2 regions of the Bacillus sp. Brlt_9 genome follow, and region 2 is predicted to be linked to the other one. Evidence: riboswitches for the same ligand, from Rfam matches in the RefSeq annotation. Region 2 holds a riboswitch; the other holds the start of a gene.
What was found. A riboswitch is a leader RNA that binds a small molecule or an ion and turns the genes downstream of it on or off. The one in region 2 is predicted to bind FMN.

Region 1: it holds a riboswitch for FMN, as region 2 does, so the genes downstream of both, ribD (bifunctional diaminohydroxyphosphoribosylaminopyrimidine deaminase/5-amino-6-(5-phosphoribosylamino)uracil reductase RibD) here and VF726_RS01830 (ECF transporter S component) in region 2, are expected to answer to the same signal.

The regions. Positions count from the first base shown of each region.
Region 1 covers NZ_JAYJLO010000002.1:719,108-728,605, forward strand. Annotated here, with positions in the region: gene ribBA (bifunctional 3,4-dihydroxy-2-butanone 4-phosphate synthase/GTP cyclohydrolase II) at 1-80, opposite strand, end outside; gene ribE (riboflavin synthase) at 93-737, opposite strand; gene ribD (bifunctional diaminohydroxyphosphoribosylaminopyrimidine deaminase/5-amino-6-(5-phosphoribosylamino)uracil reductase RibD) at 719-1,831, opposite strand; FMN riboswitch at 2,141-2,284, opposite strand; gene VF726_RS10045 (CDGSH iron-sulfur domain-containing protein) at 2,474-2,680, opposite strand; gene VF726_RS10050 (DUF2552 family protein) at 2,820-3,065, shown strand; gene VF726_RS10055 (alpha/beta hydrolase) at 3,076-3,999, opposite strand; gene VF726_RS10060 (GNAT family N-acetyltransferase) at 4,081-4,560, shown strand; gene VF726_RS10065 (LacI family DNA-binding transcriptional regulator) at 4,663-5,526, shown strand; gene VF726_RS10070 (Na+/H+ antiporter family protein) at 5,550-6,869, opposite strand; gene VF726_RS10075 (alpha/beta fold hydrolase) at 7,001-7,999, opposite strand; gene VF726_RS10080 (ribbon-helix-helix domain-containing protein) at 8,121-8,573, shown strand; gene VF726_RS10085 (bifunctional metallophosphatase/5'-nucleotidase) at 8,657-9,498, opposite strand, start outside.
Region 2 covers NZ_JAYJLO010000001.1:335,897-345,394, forward strand. Annotated here, with positions in the region: gene resE (sensor histidine kinase ResE) at 1-1,364, shown strand, start outside; gene VF726_RS01815 (cob(I)yrinic acid a,c-diamide adenosyltransferase) at 1,499-2,080, shown strand; gene VF726_RS01820 (peptidoglycan DD-metalloendopeptidase family protein) at 2,165-2,779, shown strand; gene VF726_RS01825 (hypothetical protein) at 2,810-3,496, opposite strand; FMN riboswitch at 3,742-3,881, shown strand; gene VF726_RS01830 (ECF transporter S component) at 4,044-4,622, shown strand; gene VF726_RS01835 (ferredoxin) at 4,747-4,995, opposite strand; gene VF726_RS01840 (helix-turn-helix domain-containing protein) at 5,294-6,355, shown strand; gene VF726_RS01845 (RecQ family ATP-dependent DNA helicase) at 6,345-7,874, shown strand; gene VF726_RS01850 (CPBP family intramembrane glutamic endopeptidase) at 7,874-8,437, shown strand; gene VF726_RS01855 (LysM peptidoglycan-binding domain-containing protein) at 8,460-8,939, shown strand; gene VF726_RS01860 (metallophosphoesterase) at 8,998-9,498, shown strand, end outside.

The DNA.
Region 1 (9,498 bases), on a different contig from region 2:
TCACGGTTTTCATCATCACATACGATTACGACTTTCCCTTGTTTTAAATCTTCTAGAGCTTCTTCAATACGATGAAACATCATGCTTCCCCCTTATAAAAATCCGTTTTCTTGTAAAAAGCTTTCGGTCATTGAACCTGTTCGTTTTACAGGTTTAGAAATAAAGCGTTCGATATATTTACCAATCATGTCACACTCAATATTTACGATGTCACCGGCATTTTTTTCTCCGATAACAGATTCACTTACTGTGTGCGGGATGAGTGAGATTGTAATGGAAGATTCGTCTATATCAAATATTGTTAAACTCGTTCCATCAACAGAAACGGATCCTTTATGCAAACAATAGCGTAATAATTCATCAGCAATAGCTATTTTGTAATAGACGGCATTATAGTGTTGTTTTTTGCTTACTATCGTTCCGATGCCATCAATATGTCCTGAAACGAAATGTCCACCGAATCGGCCGTTTGCAGCCATTGCACGTTCTAAATTTACTTTACAGTGCGGTTTAAGCATGCGAAGTGATGTTGATTGCATCGTTTCAGGCATTGCATCCACCGTAAATGAATTTGTTGTGAAATTCGTTACAGTTAAGCAAATACCGTTAACCGAGATACTATCACCTAAGTGAACATCGGATAAAATTTTATTTGCATGGATCGTTAACTTCATTGCTTCCCCGCTTTGTTGCATATTTGCAATCGTTCCTAATTCTTCTACAATTCCTGTAAACATTCCGTCACCTCACTTCGGGCATTCGCAACAATTTTTATATCATCGCCAATTTGTTTCATCTCTTGAATTTCCAAGGAAAGTGCATCTTGTAATGTTGTGAAACCATTTCCGCCAAATAAAGTAGGGGCATCTTTCCCACCAATTAATTTGAGACTTATATAAGTTACAATTTCATTGAAATACTTTGTTTGTAAGAAACTTGCATGAATCGATTGTCCTCCTTCAACGAATAGAGAAAGAATTTGCTTCTCTCCAAGCAAGAAAAGGAGGTCCTCAATTTCAATTTGCTGCGTTTTCATTTGGAATATCACTATATTTTCAGATTCATAAGAAGCTATTTTCTCTTTATTTACATCCTTACCGACAAAAATCCATGTCGGTGCTAAACCATCTGTTATGACATGAGAAGATGGTGGCGTTCGTAAATGGGTATCTAAAATAACGCGTATAGGATGTTTACCCCCATTAGGAATTCTTGTTGTTAAATGCGGATTATCAGCTATAACTGTATTCACTCCAACGAGAATTGCATCATGTGTATGGCGATATTGGTGAACATCAGCTCGTGCTTCTTCTCCTGTAATCCACTGACTGTCACCAGTGACAGTCGCTGTTTTTCCATCTAAGCTCATTGCTGTTTTTATTGTTACAAATGGACGTTTCGTTTTCATGTAGTGAAAAAAGTAGCGATTTAATAAAACTGCTTCCGCTTCAAGAACACCAGTCGTTACTTCGATGCCAGCTTCTTCTAATCTCCTTTTTCCATTACCAGAAACGAGCGGATTACAATCAAGAGTAGCAATTACAACGCGTTTAACTTCTTTTTTGATGAGCAATTCGCAGCAAGGTGGTGTCTTTCCAAAATGGCTACACGGTTCAAGTGTTACATACACGGTAGCTCCTTTTGCTTTTTCACCAGCTATATGAAGAGCATGAACTTCTGCGTGTTCTTCACCAGCACGTAAATGAGCTCCCATACCGACGATGTTTCCGTCTTTTACAACAACAGCACCAACCATAGGATTTGGACTTGTTTGTCCGGAAGTTCCTTCTGCTAACTGCAGGGCAATCCTCATATATTCTTGATCTGTCATTCTCTTCACCTCTCCTGAAAAAATCAAAAAACCTCAAGGATTTAATATCCTTGAGGTTTGGGAGACGTGATTTCTAGAAATATAGTTCGAATACGAAAGTACAGGAAAGAAACCTAACGATGATTGATATTTGGGCATAAGGAAAAAACCTAGCAAAATATCAAATTTTTCAAGCGCTAGTCGTCTCTTTTTATTTCAGTATAGAAAGAAAAGTATACAAAATAAAACACATATATAGATTTGAATTGAATCTATAAAAATATGCATACTGAAATAAAAGTGTATTCGCTATATAAAATTACTAGAAAACATATCCTTCTCCCATCCAGACTATACTGTCGGCCCTAGAGTTTCACTAGATCCACCGTTTTCGAGTTGAAAACGGGTCACGGACTTAGAAGTTTGCACTTCATCACCGCCGGTTGGGAATTTCACCCGACCCCGAAGGATGTTGTTTGCTCAAATTATAGCACAAAAAAGAAAAAAGGCTAGTGAAAAATATTCGAATGTGAAGAATTGTGTGAAAATATGGGTGGTCTGGCATGGAGACAAAAGTATGAGAAATGTTGTAAGGAGAAGGGGTATAGCGGAGTTGTAAAAAAGAAAAACATGCACAAAAAAATGTGCATGTCACATGTGAAATTATTCTGCTTCTGGTGCTCTAACAACAGATTCGAATTTACCTTTATGCGAAGCATCGCAATAAGGCATATTTTTTGATAAACCACAACGGCATAAAGAAAATGCCGGTTTTGCTGGGAATACATTCCCTTGTGAATCAACTAATTCCACGTCCCCTGTAACGCGAAAAGAGCCATTATCATTTACTTTAATTTGTACTTTAGCCAAAGCTATCCCTCCTTCCCAAACGCTTAATTTCATCATATAATCAAGAGAAGTACTTGACAATATCAAATGAGCACTTTCTTTGGGAGAGAAGAGAGTGTTATAATGTTTTTTATAACTGACTAGAGTAAGGTGAAGAAAGATGGATAAACAATTACGTACATTACGAAATATTGCAAATGAGCGCACGTGGGCATCATTTTTGAATGATAATCATCCATATAGTTTGTTACACTGGTCCATTGCAGGTGTAGGACAAGAGTCAAAGGATGTTTGGTTACTTCAAGATGAGGTGACATTTCAAACGACAGAATTTCCAACGTTAGATGATGCAATGCAATGGATTTCTGAAAATATGGAACAAGTTACAGACGTTTTAGCGCAATAAAAAAACAGGCTTATGCAAGCCTGTTTTTTGTTTCTTTTACATATGAGTTTAAAAATTGATCAACGGCTGCTTCGTACTCTTCTTTATTTTCGTTATAAGAGCAAGCGTGTGCGCCGTGTTCTGCAATATAAAGTTGTTTATTGTTTTCTTTTGCTTCATATAGTGCTTTCGTCATATCAGCTAAAATATAATCATCATCTTTACTATGAATAAAGAGGACGGGATTGTTAATGTTTTTTATACAATCGATTGGTGAAACTTCACGAATCGTATAACCGTCACGCACTTTCAAAAAAGCATTTGCTAAAGGTAATAAAGGCCATTTAGGTAAATGGAATTCAACCTTTAAACGGTGTTGTAATTGCCCGTAGAAATCAGAGAAAGGACAATCTGCAATATAGAAATCAGCACCATCTTCTACAAGTCCTGCGTATTGAAGAAGTGTTGCAGCTCCCATAGATTCACCATGAATACCGAGTGTTATATTTGTTCCAAAACGACTTTTTAGCCAGTCAACTACGGATTTTAAATCATGTTTTTCATAGTATCCATAGCTTGTTGTTTTTCCGCCAGTTTTACCATGACGACGATGATCGTAAATAACGACATTATACCCTCTGTTTAAAAATAACCTTGCATATTTTACAGAGTTCATTTTATTTACAGTTACACCGTGACAGAAAACCATAAATTTGTTGGAATGGCCAGCAGGAATGTAATATCCATGAAGATCATATCCGAATTGCGAAGGAATATGAATTTCTTCTTTATGAAGAGCATCAAAATCTTCTATACGAAAATGTTTTTTCGTTTCTCTTTCGAGTACTTCTTCCTCTGTTTTTTTCTTTAAGTACATCACTTTATTTGTAAAGAAAATCCCAAGGGCAGTTATTGCACCTAGTATAGTAAACAATGCTGCAAAAAAACGTTTCATACTTTACCTCATCCTCCAAATACCGTTACATGTGATACACTTACATTGTATCACAATGATAGAAAAGGGGAGAAATAGGAAATGGTGTATATACAAAAAATTACGCCATCGATGAAAGAAACAATCCGAATGTTCATGTGTGAGAACTGGGGGAGTTCATTGATGGTTTCACGTGGTAAGGGGCATCAGTTAGAAGAGTTGCCCGGATTTGTTGCGCTCTCTGATGACAGAATAATCGGAATTATAACGTATGAAGTGATCGGAAATACGTGCGAAATTGTATCGTTAGATAGCTTTGAAGAAAGAAAAGGAATAGGGACAAAACTTGTAGATTGTGTATTAAAAATGGCAGAAGAAGAGCGGTGCGTTCGGGTTTGGCTTATTACAACGAATGATAATATGAATGCGTTGCGTTTTTACCAAAAACGTAATTTTTTGATGACAAATTTATATGTGAATGCTGTGGAAGAGGCACGAAAAATAAAGAAAGAAATTCCGCGTATTGGATATGATAATATCCCGATTTTACATGAAATTCAATTAGAATATAGTTTAGTGTAATGATGTAACAATTTTCAGAAATATAAGTCATTAACCTTGACGAATATTGTAATTTAGGTTACCGTAAAATTGTAATCTATTACCATATTAAGGGGTGACGATGTGGCAACTATACGTGATGTTGCAAAATTGGCAGGTGTTTCAGTCGCAACCGTTTCACGAGTTATTAATGAAAAAGGATACGTTCATGAGGACACAGTAAAACAAGTAAAGGAAGCAATTGAGGAATTACGTTATAGGCCAAATAGTACAGCAAAGCCATTATTTAAAGAGAATTCAACGATAATTGCATTACTTGTAGATAATTTATATGAACCATCAAACATCACTTTGCTACATTGTATTGAGGAAATAGCATATAAAGAAGGATATCAAACCATTATTTGTAATATAGAGAATAAAGATAGATACATACATATGTTGAAGGAAAATAACGTTGCAGGTGTTATTTTGACAAGATCCGTTTTTAAAAGTATAGGAGAAATGCCACTTCCGTTTGTTGCGATTGATGAAAAAAAATCCGATGCAAATTATTATGAAAGTGGACAAAGAGCGGTTTCTTTATTAAAGGAAAAAGGCTGTCACTTTCTTGCTTATTTCGGTGAGGGAGAAGATAGCGAAGAAATGGAAGAGCACGTATCAGGATTTCTAGACGCTGTTTGGGAGGAAGGAATATCTTATCGAGAAGTATGTGTACAAGGGTATACGAATAAACAGTTTATTACATTATTGCAAACTTATCCGTATATAGATGGAATTGTAACTTCAAGTGATAAGATTACTTTTGAGTTAATTCGAGCAGCGAAAAATTTAAATATATCTATACCGGATAAATTGCAAATTATTGGGCTGAACGGGAGTATAGATAGTGAGTGGATAGGTCCGTCATTCCTGCAAATTGAAAGTTGTGTCGAAGAAAACGGGAAAATAGCGTTGCAACAATTAAAACGGAAAATAAAAAAGTAAAAGGTGCGTATAAAACGCACCTTTTATAATGTAATAGCGGCAATAAAGCCGAATATAAGTAACGGTATATTATAATGCAGAAAAGTTGGTACACATGTATCCCATATATGATGATGTTGACCATCAGCATTTAAACCGGATGTTGGTCCAAGTGTACTATCTGAAGCTGGAGATCCTGCATCGCCTAGCGCTCCGGCTGTACCGATAATTGCAATCGTGGCCATTGGACTAAATCCAAGCTGCATGCAAAGAGGGACAAAAATTGTTGTTAAAATAGGGATGGTTGAAAAGGATGAACCAATTCCCATCGTAACGAGAAGTCCAATCACAAGCATAAGGAATGCAGCGAGCGGTTTATTATTTCCAATTATATGTGCACTTGTTTGTACAAGAGATTCAACATGTCCTGTTTTTCGAAGGACAGCGCCAAATCCAGCGGCTGCGATCATAACAAAACCGATAAAGGACATCATGCGCATTCCGCTTGTTAATATCGCATCTGCTTCTTTGAGAGGTAGACTACCACTTACTGATAAGACGATAATCCCCGCTAAAGCACCGAAAATCATTGATTCTGTTGCTAATTGAACAGTTAATGTAGCGATGATAGATAATAATCCGAAAGTAATGCTGCGTTTTGTATAGGGAACGATCTCATTTGCGGTAGTATGAATTTGTTCTGTTTCATACGTACGAGGTTTCCGGTACGTAATGAATACCGCTACACATAATCCGATAATCATACCGATTGCTGGAATAGTCATTGCTTTTGGAATAAGTGCGACATCAAATGTAAGACCGCTTTGCGCAGCATTTGTTTGCAATACGTCATGATAAATTTTTCCGAATCCTGCTGGAATCCACATATAAGGAGTAATCAATCCGAATGTAATAATACATGTAACAAGTCTACGATCCACTTTCAGCTCATTTAATACTTTTAAAAGTGCTGGAATTAAGATGGGGATGAAAGCGATATGAACAGGAATCACATTTTGTGAGAAACAAGCCATCGTTAAAATGATGAATAGAATAAGTATTTTAGAATAAACTTGTTTTTTCGTGTCTTGTTCATTGCCAATCCATTTTAATGCAGTTTGAATCATGGCATCTGGAAGTCCTGTTTTGGACAGGGAAATAGCGAAACCGCCAAGCATTGCATAACTTAAAGCGATTGGAGCACTGTTTCCAAGACCGGTTGTAAAAGTGTTAATAGTTTCTGAAATACCGAGTCCGCCGATAATTCCGCCTGTTAAAGCTCCAACAATGATGGCGACAATGACCTGGACACGTAACAAACTAAGCAATAGCATAACTGCTACTGCGACGAGTACAGCATTCATAATAAATGTAATCTCCCTAAAATTTTATTGTGTTAAGGCAAGTAAATATGAAGCGCCTTGCTATATTTATACATAGTTGCGACATATTATTATAAATTGTTTTCTATGAAATGTAAAAGAGCCTTTTATTACTAATGCTGAAAGGCTAGCTCTTGTTTAATTGATTGTAAAGATTGAGTGAATAATTCGGGTTCTTCTAAATCGGGAGAATGTGCTGAATTTGGGAACCAAATCATCTTTTTTATGGGCGCTTCTATCACATCACAATATTCCTGAACGAGTGCATAAGGAGTTTGATAATCATAGCGACCAGAACAAAAATAAACCGGGATAGATAAACTTGAAATAGAAGAAAAGAAATCGATTGTTAGCATTTCTTCCCATAAACCGCCAGATTTAAAATTTCCTGCGAGAAACTTGAACCAATCTAATAGCGTATATTCGGGAGAAAAGAAGCCTTTTCGTATGAAAGAAAAGGAAGATCCATTTTGGATTGCTCCTCCGAATGTACCAAGCCACTTTCTTTGAATAATGAGACGTCTCGTATCTAAAAATGGTGGTTTTCCTAATTTTAAAAGAGAAGCTAATGCCTTTTTATGATCATGTTTTTTGGCAGAACGAATTAAATGCTGATATAGCAATTCTTCGTTTTGTTTCATATGTACAATCTGTCCAATACCGATGTAAGCCTCGATATACTGTGGATATTGATGTGCTATGTTAAGCCCAATAATGCTTCCCCAAGAATGACCAGCCAGAAATAGTTTCTGTTTATTGAACTTTTTAAGTACATATTGAATCACTTCTTTTGTATCGGACACGAATTGTTCGATTGTAAAATTTGCTCCGAAATCTTTCAGTGAAAAGGATTTACCAGCCCCGCGCTGATCCCAATTAATTACAATGAAGTGTTTCTCCAATTCTTTTTGAAAATGTCGAATAAATCCAATTTGTGCCATTCCCGGTCCGCCATGACAGCATAATAAAATAGGCTGTTCTACGTTTTGCCCGCGCATAAGGAGAGTTTGTTTTCGATCATTAATTATAACGCTTTCCATCGTAGCAATACTATTAGGAATGATTTGTTTATTTTCATTATAAAACTGTGGGGTATAGCTACGAAAAAGCATATTGAAAACCTCCTTTTCTGAAATCGTATGAATCGCACAGGCTATTCGTTTTGCATATACTGTTAGAAAATCATTGTAACATACCATACTAGTGTCATTTCAACACGGGAGGAGGGAAATTGTGACGATTGGAGAAATTATAGATTGTTTAAACAGACGTGAATCCATCGCTATTATAGCAAAACGTCTTGAAATAAGCCCGTATACATTATCGAAGAAACTAAGAGTAATTGGATACGAATATGATGGAGAACAGAAGAAACGTATATTTGTAGGAGATGGAGAAGAACCACGTCACTTACAACTCCAAGAAGCGACAGCCCTTCAATATGCGACAATAGATTATCAATTATTAATTTATGAGCAATTACAAAGTATTTATGAGTTGTTAAGAAAGAGAGAAGAAGTAATTGCGCCCATTATGAGTATAAGTACAGAGAAGAAGAAACGTACCTTTTCTATTAATCAAGAAATATTAGCAAAACTAGACGTTTTATCAGAATCGAAAGGAATTCAAAAATCTAAACTTGTAGAAGAGGCGCTACAACAATTTTTACAACAATATGACTTTTAATAACTAAAGAAAAGGATACTATGTTCATTGTAAGAACGAGTATCCTTTATAATAAAAAGCTGGATGGCATACTAGGGAACTACTTAATTTACCTTTTGAATTCTTCCATCAATAACGGGCTGAATTGGTTCCTTTAAATGTTTTACGTAATCGACTAGCGCTTCAAAGTCGTTTGGACCAGTTTCTGCATTTTTCCCATTTTTAAATGATACGAATCCGTCACCGCCAGAAGCTAAGAAGGCATTTGCAACTACGCTATACGTTTTAGATGGAGATAATTCTTCTCCGTTTGTTAAACGTATATTTGTAACTTTTTCACCGTTTGGCTTATTGGCATCCCACGTATATTGAATACCTGAAATTTGAAGCATGCGCGTCGTACCTTTTTGCCACTGTTGATTTAAAATGTCTCGAATATCTTGGCCTGTTAAATTTACTTTAATTAATTGGTTTCCGAAAGGTTGAATGCCGTATAATTCGCCCCATGTAATATCGCCAGCATCTAAGTCATTTCGAATGCCACCAGGGTTCATAAGTGCGATTTGAGCTTGCATCGTTTGACGCTGTGCATCAGCAATTACATTCCCAAGAGTAGATTCACCAGCATCATTTTGTTTACGGTCAATAGCTGCTGTGGATTTACCTACCACTTCATTTACAAGTGGTGCGATTTTTTCTTTATATTGTTCTATTTTTTGTTTTACTTGTTTATCAGGTTCCACACCTTCATGATATGTTGTAATGACTTCAGCCTTTTTCTTTACAATATCTTTTGTTTTACGGTCAATTGTTACATCTACGTCTGAGAAAGCTGTTCCGTAAGAGTTCGCTTGGACGATTAGTTTATTATTTACAGTACCATTTACATATGTGTGACTATGTCCACCGAAAATAACGTCAACTTCCGGATCTGTTTCATTTGCAA
Region 2 (9,498 bases):
AAAATGATATTATGATTGTCGGAAAACCGGTACAGTCAAAAAATCAAAGTGCAGTGTTCGTATATGAATCACTGCAAGTGCCGATACAAGGTATGGAAAGAACGACTGATTTTATATTCTTATCAGCAGGGATTGCGATTATATTAACAACTTTCTTTGCATTCTTCTTATCTACTCGAATTACAGCACCACTTCGTAAAATGCGTGAGGTTGCTTTTGAGGTGTCACGTGGGAAGTTTGATGCGAAAGCTCCTATGGTATCTCAGGACGAGATTGGTGAGCTTGCAACGGCCTTAAATCAAATGGGGAAACAGTTGAAGTTTAATATGAATGCCCTGCAGCAAGAGAAAGAACAGTTAGCTAGTATTTTAAGTAGTATGGCAGATGGGGTTATTACGTTAAATCAAGAAGGCGAAGTTGTTGTAATCAATCCGCCGGCTGAACATTTCTTACAAGTTTGGCAAGAAGAAAAAGAAGTAGAATTAAGTAAAAAGCTACCTTCTGAACTTGTTGAACTATTCCATCTCGTTGTAGAAAGCGAACAACAACAAGTAGTTGAAATTAATTTACAAAAAGGCAACTACGTAGTTCTTATGACGCCGCTTTACAACCAAACGAAAATTCGTGGTGCTGTAGCGGTATTGCGTGATATGACGGAAGAACGTCGTCTCGAGAAGATGCGTCAAGACTTTATTGCGAACGTATCACATGAACTTCGTACACCGATGGTAATGCTTCAAGGATACAGTGAAGCAATTTTAGATGATATTGTGCAAACGAAAGAAGAAATTAATGAGTTTGTTCAAATTATTTATGATGAATCCGTCCGTTTAGGTAAACTTGTAAATGAATTGTTAGATTTAGCGCGTATGGAAAGTGGTAATGTAGAGTTACATATCGGTGAAGTAGATATTCATCCTTTCGTTGAAAAAATAGGTCGAAAATTCCAAGGGATTGCAAAGGATAAAGAAGTCGAATTAACGGTTGATTTCCAAAATCCAATTGAGCAATACCCGTTTGATGCAGATCGTATGGAACAAGTATTGACGAATTTAATTGATAACGCAATTCGTCATACGAATGCAGGTGGGCATGTAACGCTTGTAATTGATACGAAAAATAATGGACTTATTTTTGAAGTGCAAGATTCGGGTGCTGGTATTCCCGAGGAAGATATTCCATTTTTATTTGATCGTTTCTATAAAGCTGATAAAGCAAGAACACGTGGGAAAAAAGGTGGAACAGGACTCGGGCTTGCGATTGCAAAAAATATTGTGCAAGGCCATGAGGGGAAAATTGCTGTTTCAAGTGTTGTTGGAGAGGGAACTACATTCTCTGTATATTTACCGAATCGTATAATTTAGATATGTGTTTTTAAAGTTGATAATGAATAAAGTTCTACTGTTTTTATTTTTTTGTAAATCAATTAAATAAATAATAGTAGAACTTTTTTCTATCTTAGTCGAATGAAGAATAATAAGAGGGGTGTCGTAAAGCGATGAAATTATACACAAAAACAGGAGATAAAGGGAAAACAAGTGTAATAGGCGGCAGAGTGGATAAAGATGATATCCGAGTTGAAGCATATGGCACGATAGATGAGGCGAATTCTTATATTGGATATGCGATGACGAAGCTACAAGGCGGGTCTTTCGGAGATATTTACAATGAACTTGAAAATATTCAACATGAACTATTTGATTGCGGGGGAGACTTGGCGATAGTAGCAGGGAAAATCCCTTATAAAGTGACGATTGAAATGGTCGAAAGCTTAGAAAGAAGGATTGATTCGTATATAGAAGAAGCACCGCCGCTAGAGCGCTTTATTTTACCAGGTGGAAGCGAGCCGGCTGCTGCTATTCATATGGCACGTACGGTTGTAAGGCGAGCGGAGCGGTGTATAGTGACTTTACAAAAAGAAGGGGAAATCAATAAAGTTGTTCTAAAGTATGTAAATAGATTATCTGATTATTTATTTGCAGTAGCTAGAGTGATAAATGCTCGATTACAAGTAAAAGATGTAGAGTATAATCGTAGTGCAATCGTTTTCCGTGATAAAAATGAGAAGGAAGTGGAGTGATCCACTTTCTTTTTTTGTATACTTTTTTCTGTAATATACCAAAATAGAGAAGGTATGGTGGTAATTAGAAAACGGAGGATGTATATGAAAGTGTTAAAATGTGGCGTCATGTTATTGACAGTATTGTTTTTATCTCAATTACATGTGTACGCAGAGGAAAATCAATGGACATGGCCTGTTGAGGGAAAGATAAGTGATTATTTTGGGACAAGGCATGGAAAACACTACGGTATAGATATAGCGGCACCAATTGGCGCACCTGTGGCAGCTATTCAAGAAGGTAGGGTAACAAAGTCTTATTATTCCAGTAGTTACGGAAACGTTGTGTTTATTAAACATGGAGAATATGAGGCTGTATATGCACATTTAAATAAGAGATATGTAGTTCAAGGGGATTATATTTCAAAAGGAAAAATAATTGGAGAAGTAGGAAATACAGGAGAATCGCGAGGTGCGCACTTACATTTAGAAGTTCATCAAGGAAGATGGACGATGGCGAAAAAGAATGCGATGAATCCGTTGCTTGTTTTAAATGAACAAAGAAATGAAGTCGTTTCTTCATCGTTATATGTCGTCCAAAAAGGGGACACTTTAGTTAGTATTGCACGGAAATTTAGTATGTCAGTTAAGGAAATTAAAGAAAAAAACGGACTGCAGCAAGAGCTTATTTATCCAAATCAACAATTATATGTAAAGTAAAAAAGAGCTAGTTCACAACTAGCTCTTTTTTTACCAAAAAATAAAGACACATATAAATCCAGAAATAGCTAAGTAGCTATATAAGTAAAATACTTTCGTTCTTGTTTTTTCATTTGTTCGAAACAGTACAATAGTCGGTTCAATTAAACCGATTGTCAAACAAAGTAAACCAAGAAGCATACAACCGATTGAAATGGAATACAGGGCGATTTGTGGTCCTTGAAATGGAATCATCCATTTTAATAAAAATGCAATAAGTGCAGTGTAACAAATGCTGCCGATGTATTTATTCAATGGTGTATTAGAACGAAAACCTGGAAGTTTTTTTAAGAAAGAGCGGGAAACAACTTCAGTTTGTAAAGAGGTATGCTCTTCGATTATTTTTTGAGCTTCTTTTCCTTTTTGGAAAAGGGATAATATCCAGTTTCGCTCCCCTTGGAAAATAAATTGAGAAGTTGTTAAATAATGATCCACCTTCACTTTATTCCAACTCTTCCACGGATGACGCTCACATAATTTTAATTTACTTTCTGTTTTTTTATCATACTGATAAATACTGATGCCATCCTCATCGAAAGCAGCATAGTATGTCTCGCTTGAGAATGTGCCTAAATCAATCGGACAGTAGAAAAGTAATTCTTTTTTTAAGTAAAAGTATTCTTTTCGTAAGTTTTTTTTCATTGCTTCTCGAATAGAGTGTCTTTTTTCTTTCTTCATGACATTTCCTCCATAATCCAGAAAATGTTCTTATCTTAACAATTCAACATCTTATCACTTTTAATTATATATGACTAGGGGATTCATAGGAGAAATGCCGAATACTAAAAAATATGGAGTGTATTGTAAAATATAATGAATCGTTCCGATTGTATAAAATTAATAACTTATTTTTAATAAGTTACGCTTTTTTTGTTCACAATACGATCATGTTGTTGTATAATGAAATGGAAAATAGAATATCGGTCTATCTTCGGGGCAGGGTGAAAATCCCGACCGGCGGTGATGAACTATATGTGATTTTGTTCTAAGCCCGCGAGCCGTTAAGGCAGGATTTGGTGTGATTCCAAAGCCGACAGTATAGTCTGGATGGGAGAAGATGGAGGTTCAAGCGTTCAAAAAAGATAGGTATTTGAACGTCTGTTTGATGTGCCTTAAATTCTCCCTTTGTGTAAAACACAAAGGGTTTTTTCGTTCTATGAAAAAGTAGGCATAGCAGAACCTTTCCACTTTCCATGAGATGATCGATGGAAAAGGAGAGAGAAAGATGAAACAAAAAAACAGTGTAGTGCAGATGGTGAGTGTAGCGATGCTAAGTAGTATTGCATATTTACTGATGATGTTGGACTTCCCGTTCCCAGGGCTTCCGCCATTTTTAAAAATTGATTTTAGTGATGTACCAGCTCTAATTGCTGCGATTATTTTCGGGCCAGTTGCGGGGATAATTGTAGAGGCGATAAAGAACATTTTACATTACGGGATTCAAGGGAGTTTAACGGGAGTACCAGTTGGAGAAATTGCTAACTTTATTGCAGGATGTTTATTTATTGGACCAGCAGCTTTCTTATTTAGAAAGTATCGTACTGTTAAAAGTTTAACGACAGGATTAATGCTAGGGACAATTACAATGGCGCTCATTATGAGTGTATTAAATTACATCATCATATTCCCAGCTTACACTTGGTTTTTAAATTCACCAGCTATGTCTAGCGAAGCTATAAGAACGACGGTTGTAACGGCAATCTTACCGTTTAATTTAATTAAAGGAATTGTTGTGACAATTGTATTTGTAGCGTTATTCTCACGCCTGAAAGTATGGGTGTTTGCAAAAATGAAAAATGCATAAAAGTAAAATAAAAAAACATTAGTAGTATGGAACTACTAATGTTTTTTTATTAAGGAGAATGAAAATGGAAAACAAAAAATACCCCTCAAATGAATGAGGGGTATTTTTTGAAGTTAATAAAAGACTATTCGAATTTTAAAGCATCGCCGTCGAATGTTTCGTCAGCAACTTTGATTGAGTCAGTTGGACAACCTTCGAATGCATCCATCATATCTTCAAGTAATACATCTGGAATTTCAACGATACCTTGGTTATCGTCTAATGTTACGAATGCAATACCTTCATCATCATAGTCATAAATGTCTGGTGCAGCAGCGCCACAAGCACCACATGCGATACAAGTATCTTTATCAACGATTGTATATTTTGCCATCTTTTTTCCCTCCTGATAATATGTATGTGAAAAGCTCGCCATAAAAATTATAACCTTATTGTAAAACGGTTTTTAAAACTTTTCAACATAAAATTATAATGATAATGCTTATCAATTAGAGTGTCAACTAATTTTTGCATTATGTCATAAGATTTTCAAAATACGTAAATGTTATTTCGTTTGGTACAATAGACTATATACAAGTATATGTTGCCGGTATGATAAGTTTGATGAGTAACGGTAGACGGTGTAATCATACTAAAAAGCAATTAAATTAAACTGAAAGGTGGAAGCGGTAATGCAACTACAATATACTTTATTGTATTGTTTAAAACAATTGAATGGTGAAAGAACCGTTTCTTCTATTTATTATTTACTAAAGGGAAAACGTTCTTCGCAAACGTTACAAGATGGAAATATGTTCCGAATTTCTTTTTTGTTTGGAATATATAAATCGTTAAATAGAATTGAATATGATCGTGAAGTTGCAAAGTTATTGCAAGCGGATTGGATTCAAGAGATACATGAAAATACATATTTGTTAACACCTAAAGGTAAAATGCAGTTACATACATGGGAGGAAGGGTATGCTTTTCCAGCGCATTTACATGGTTTGCACTACGGTGAATTAGGTGAAACATTTTGGAAAAGATTATCTTTAACTATTCAAACTATATCTAATTTACAACAGAATAATACGAAGTTTATTCCTATTCAACAAGATACAGAAATAATGGTGTGGGTGAAACGCTTTTTAACAAGTATGCCGTATAGGCGAAGTGAATTGGCGAAAAGATTATGGAAAGAAATACATAATCTTTTAGGTAAATGTGATGTGGTAGAAGCGACGATTGTAACATATAGATTAACAGGATATGAACGTATCGGTTGTACATTGCAGCAGTTAGCGGAAATTACGAAACAAGATATATTCAGGGTGTACTTTTTATTTTGGGGTACAATTCATTTCCTTATACAAGAAGTTCGAGATAAAGAAAATGAATTTCCATTATTAGCTGAAATTATCTCTTATCCAAATGAGAGAGCTGAATTATTTAGTTTATCAACGAAAAAAACATATAATTTTTGGAGGCAAGGGCGCTCTTTAGAAGAAATAGCGACAATTAGAAATTTAAAAGTTGCAACGATAGAAGATCATTTTGTTGAAATTGCTTTGCGAGAAAGAGATTTTTCTATCGAGATGTTTATGCAAAAAGACAAGATAGATAAAGTAACAAAAGTAATTGATACATTACAAACACGTAAGTTGCGTGAGTTGAAACAAGCGGTTGGAGAGGATATTTCTTATTTTGAAGTTCGTCTTGTATTGGCGCGGATGGAGGGTATAAATGAAACTTGAGGAATATTTATATAGGTGGTTTGGATATTCTGAATTTCGTCCAGGTCAAAAAGGGGTAATTACAGATTTATTGGAAGGAAAAGATGTTATAGCGATGCTTCCGACCGGGAGAGGGAAGTCAATGTGCTATCAATTTCCCGGGCTAATGCAAGAAGGAACAGTACTTGTTGTATCACCATTATTATCTTTGATGGAAGATCAAGTTACACAATTAAAATATGTTGTGAAAAACCGAGTGATAGCATTTAATAGTTTTCGGACATTACATGAAAAAAGAGAAGCGATGAAAAAATTAGCTTCATATAAATTTATTTTTGTTTCGCCAGAGATGTTACAGTCGGAATTGTTAATAAGAGAATTGAAGAAAATTCATATTTCACTATTTGTTGTGGATGAGGCCCATTGTATTTCGCAATGGGGATATGATTTTAGACCAGATTATAAAAAACTAAATGTAGTCATTGAAAATATCGGGTCTCCTACGGTGCTAGCATTAACGGCAACGGCGACGAAAGATGTACTTCGTGATATAGCAGAGAGTCTAGATTTGAAGAATGTGACGCAGCATGTATACTCTATTGATCGTCCAAATATTGCAATGGAAGTACAATTTGTAGAGACGATTGAAGAGAAGAAAGAAGCGCTTTTGGACCAGGTGATGTATTTAGAAGGGCCAGGGATCGTATATTGTTCAAGCAGAGCGTGGACAGAACGTTTAACGGAATATTTAAGAGGAAAAGGCGTGACTGGTGTCGCTTTCTATCATGGTGGGATGGAACATGAAGAGCGTATGTTAATTCAACAGCAGTTTATGAATGACCAGCTGCAGCTAGTAATATGTACAAGTGCTTTTGGTATGGGAGTAAATAAGTCGAATACGAGATATATTATTCATTTCCATTATCCGACTAATATAGCTTCTTATTTGCAAGAAATCGGAAGAGCTGGAAGAGATGGCGAACCGAGTATAGCTATTTTACTATGTAGTCCGTTAGATCACGATTTGCCAATTTCAATCATTGAAGACGAATTGCCGAGTCAGTCACAAATACAATTTTTATTCTCTTTACTACAAGAAAGAATGTTTCAAACGAAAGAATTACCAATAGAAGAGGTAGAAGAAATTTGTTATAATGCAGCAAGATTTAATGAACAATATTGGCGTTTCATTCGCTATCATCTGGAGCGGCTTGGAATCATACAACAGCGAAAATTAATATTAGAGAGCTTGTCAGATGAAATTATGAACAGATTAATAGCTGAAGTAGAAATAAGACTACGTAATAAATATAGTGAGCTAGAAAACATGAAATCATGGATACAAGTGAAAGGATGTAGACGTGAATATTTGCTGCAACAGTTCGGTTATAGAAAAGAGGACGAGTTGCAGAATTGCTGTGACTATTGTCATATTACAAAAACAGATTATAAAAAAAGACAAGCGCAACAATCGGATTTCGACTATAATTGGGAAACAGAGTTACAAAAGCTTTTCGGTCTAGAAAAGATGGGGGAATGATGAACATTCAAAGGCATAATATAGAAGATATGAGTCCGAAAGAAATAAGACTAAATCTGTATATCACACAGTTCATTATTATCGGTATCGGTTGTTTACTAGCATATATATTATTTCGAGATATAAAATCGGTGTATAGTCTGTGGAAATGGGAACCGATGTCTATACTTATAATAGGTGGCTTGTTAGCAATTGGTATTGTGTTATTAGATTATGTTGCAATGCGAGTATTTCCAGAGTCTTGGTTTGATGATGGTGGTATTAACGATAGGATGTTTCAAGGGATGTCAATTATGCATCTACTCGTTATTACGTTCATTATCGGCTTTGCAGAAGAATTTTTATTTAGAGGTGTAGTGCAGACGCACTTTGGAATTGTAATAGCGAGTTTAGTATTTGCAGTGTTACATATTCGATATATAAAAAAGCCGTTTTTGTTTTGTTTCGTCTGTTTCATTAGTTTTGTCTTTGGGTATGTATTTGAATGGACAGGAAATTTGTTTATAACAATCTTTGCACACTTTCTTGTAGATTTTATAATGGGACTCCAATTAAGAAAATAAATGGAAGGTGGTGGTGAACAACATGAGGAAACGAATTCCTGATTTTGAAGAGGAATTAGAAGTTGAGCGAGTGGAAGAAAAAGAAGGTTTACCGCCGCGTAGTGAAATTCATAGAAATAAAGAGAACAAACAAAAATTTAAAATGAATCATATTTTCGTCCGAGTTTTAACATTTCTATTCATATTACTACCAATTAGTATTTTATGGTATACAGATAAATATATTCAGGTGAAAAGTGATGGTAATAACGCTGGGAAAAGTGCATTTGAGGTCATTTTCTTTGATTCAGCTAAATCTGATTCTGAAGCATCGTCTGAGAAGATCGTAACGCATACGGTGAAAGAGGGAGAAACTTTAGAAAGTATAGCGAGGCAATATTTTTCAGATGAAACTGGGATCGAAGTAATTAAAAAGTATAATGACTTACAAGAAGATGAAGTGAATGTAGGTCAAGAATTAAAAATTCCGATAAAAGATAAGTCCACAAAACAAGAGAGTTAGTAAAACGCTTACTATAAAAACTGAGGATTATCTTTATGAGGAGGGGAGTAAAAAATATATGATATGGATTATCTTATTAAGTACTCTCATATGTATTGGTATTATATTTCTTCTTGTCATGTATAGAGAAGCAATGCGTGATACGGTGCTAGAACATACTTTAATATTTGAAGAGTTTCCGAAAAGTTTTCAAAAAGTAAATGTGTTTTTTATATCTGATATTCATAGAAGGGTCATTTCAAATTCGTTAATTGAACAAGTAAAAGGAAGAGTAGATCTTGTAATTATTGGTGGTGATTTAGCGGAAAAAGGTGTCCCTTTATCGCAAATCTCTGCAAATATACAAAAGTTAAGAGCGATAGCTCCTGTATACTTTGTATGGGGAAATAATGATTATGAGATTGAATATCATGAATTAGATGCTTTGTTATTAGAAAATAATGTGAAAGTTTTAGATAATACAAGAGTTGTATTTGAGTCTGAATTAGGAGAGAAAATTTGTTTACTTGGTGTAGATGATGTTGGGGTGAAACGTGATCGTTTAGATTTAGCGTTGGCT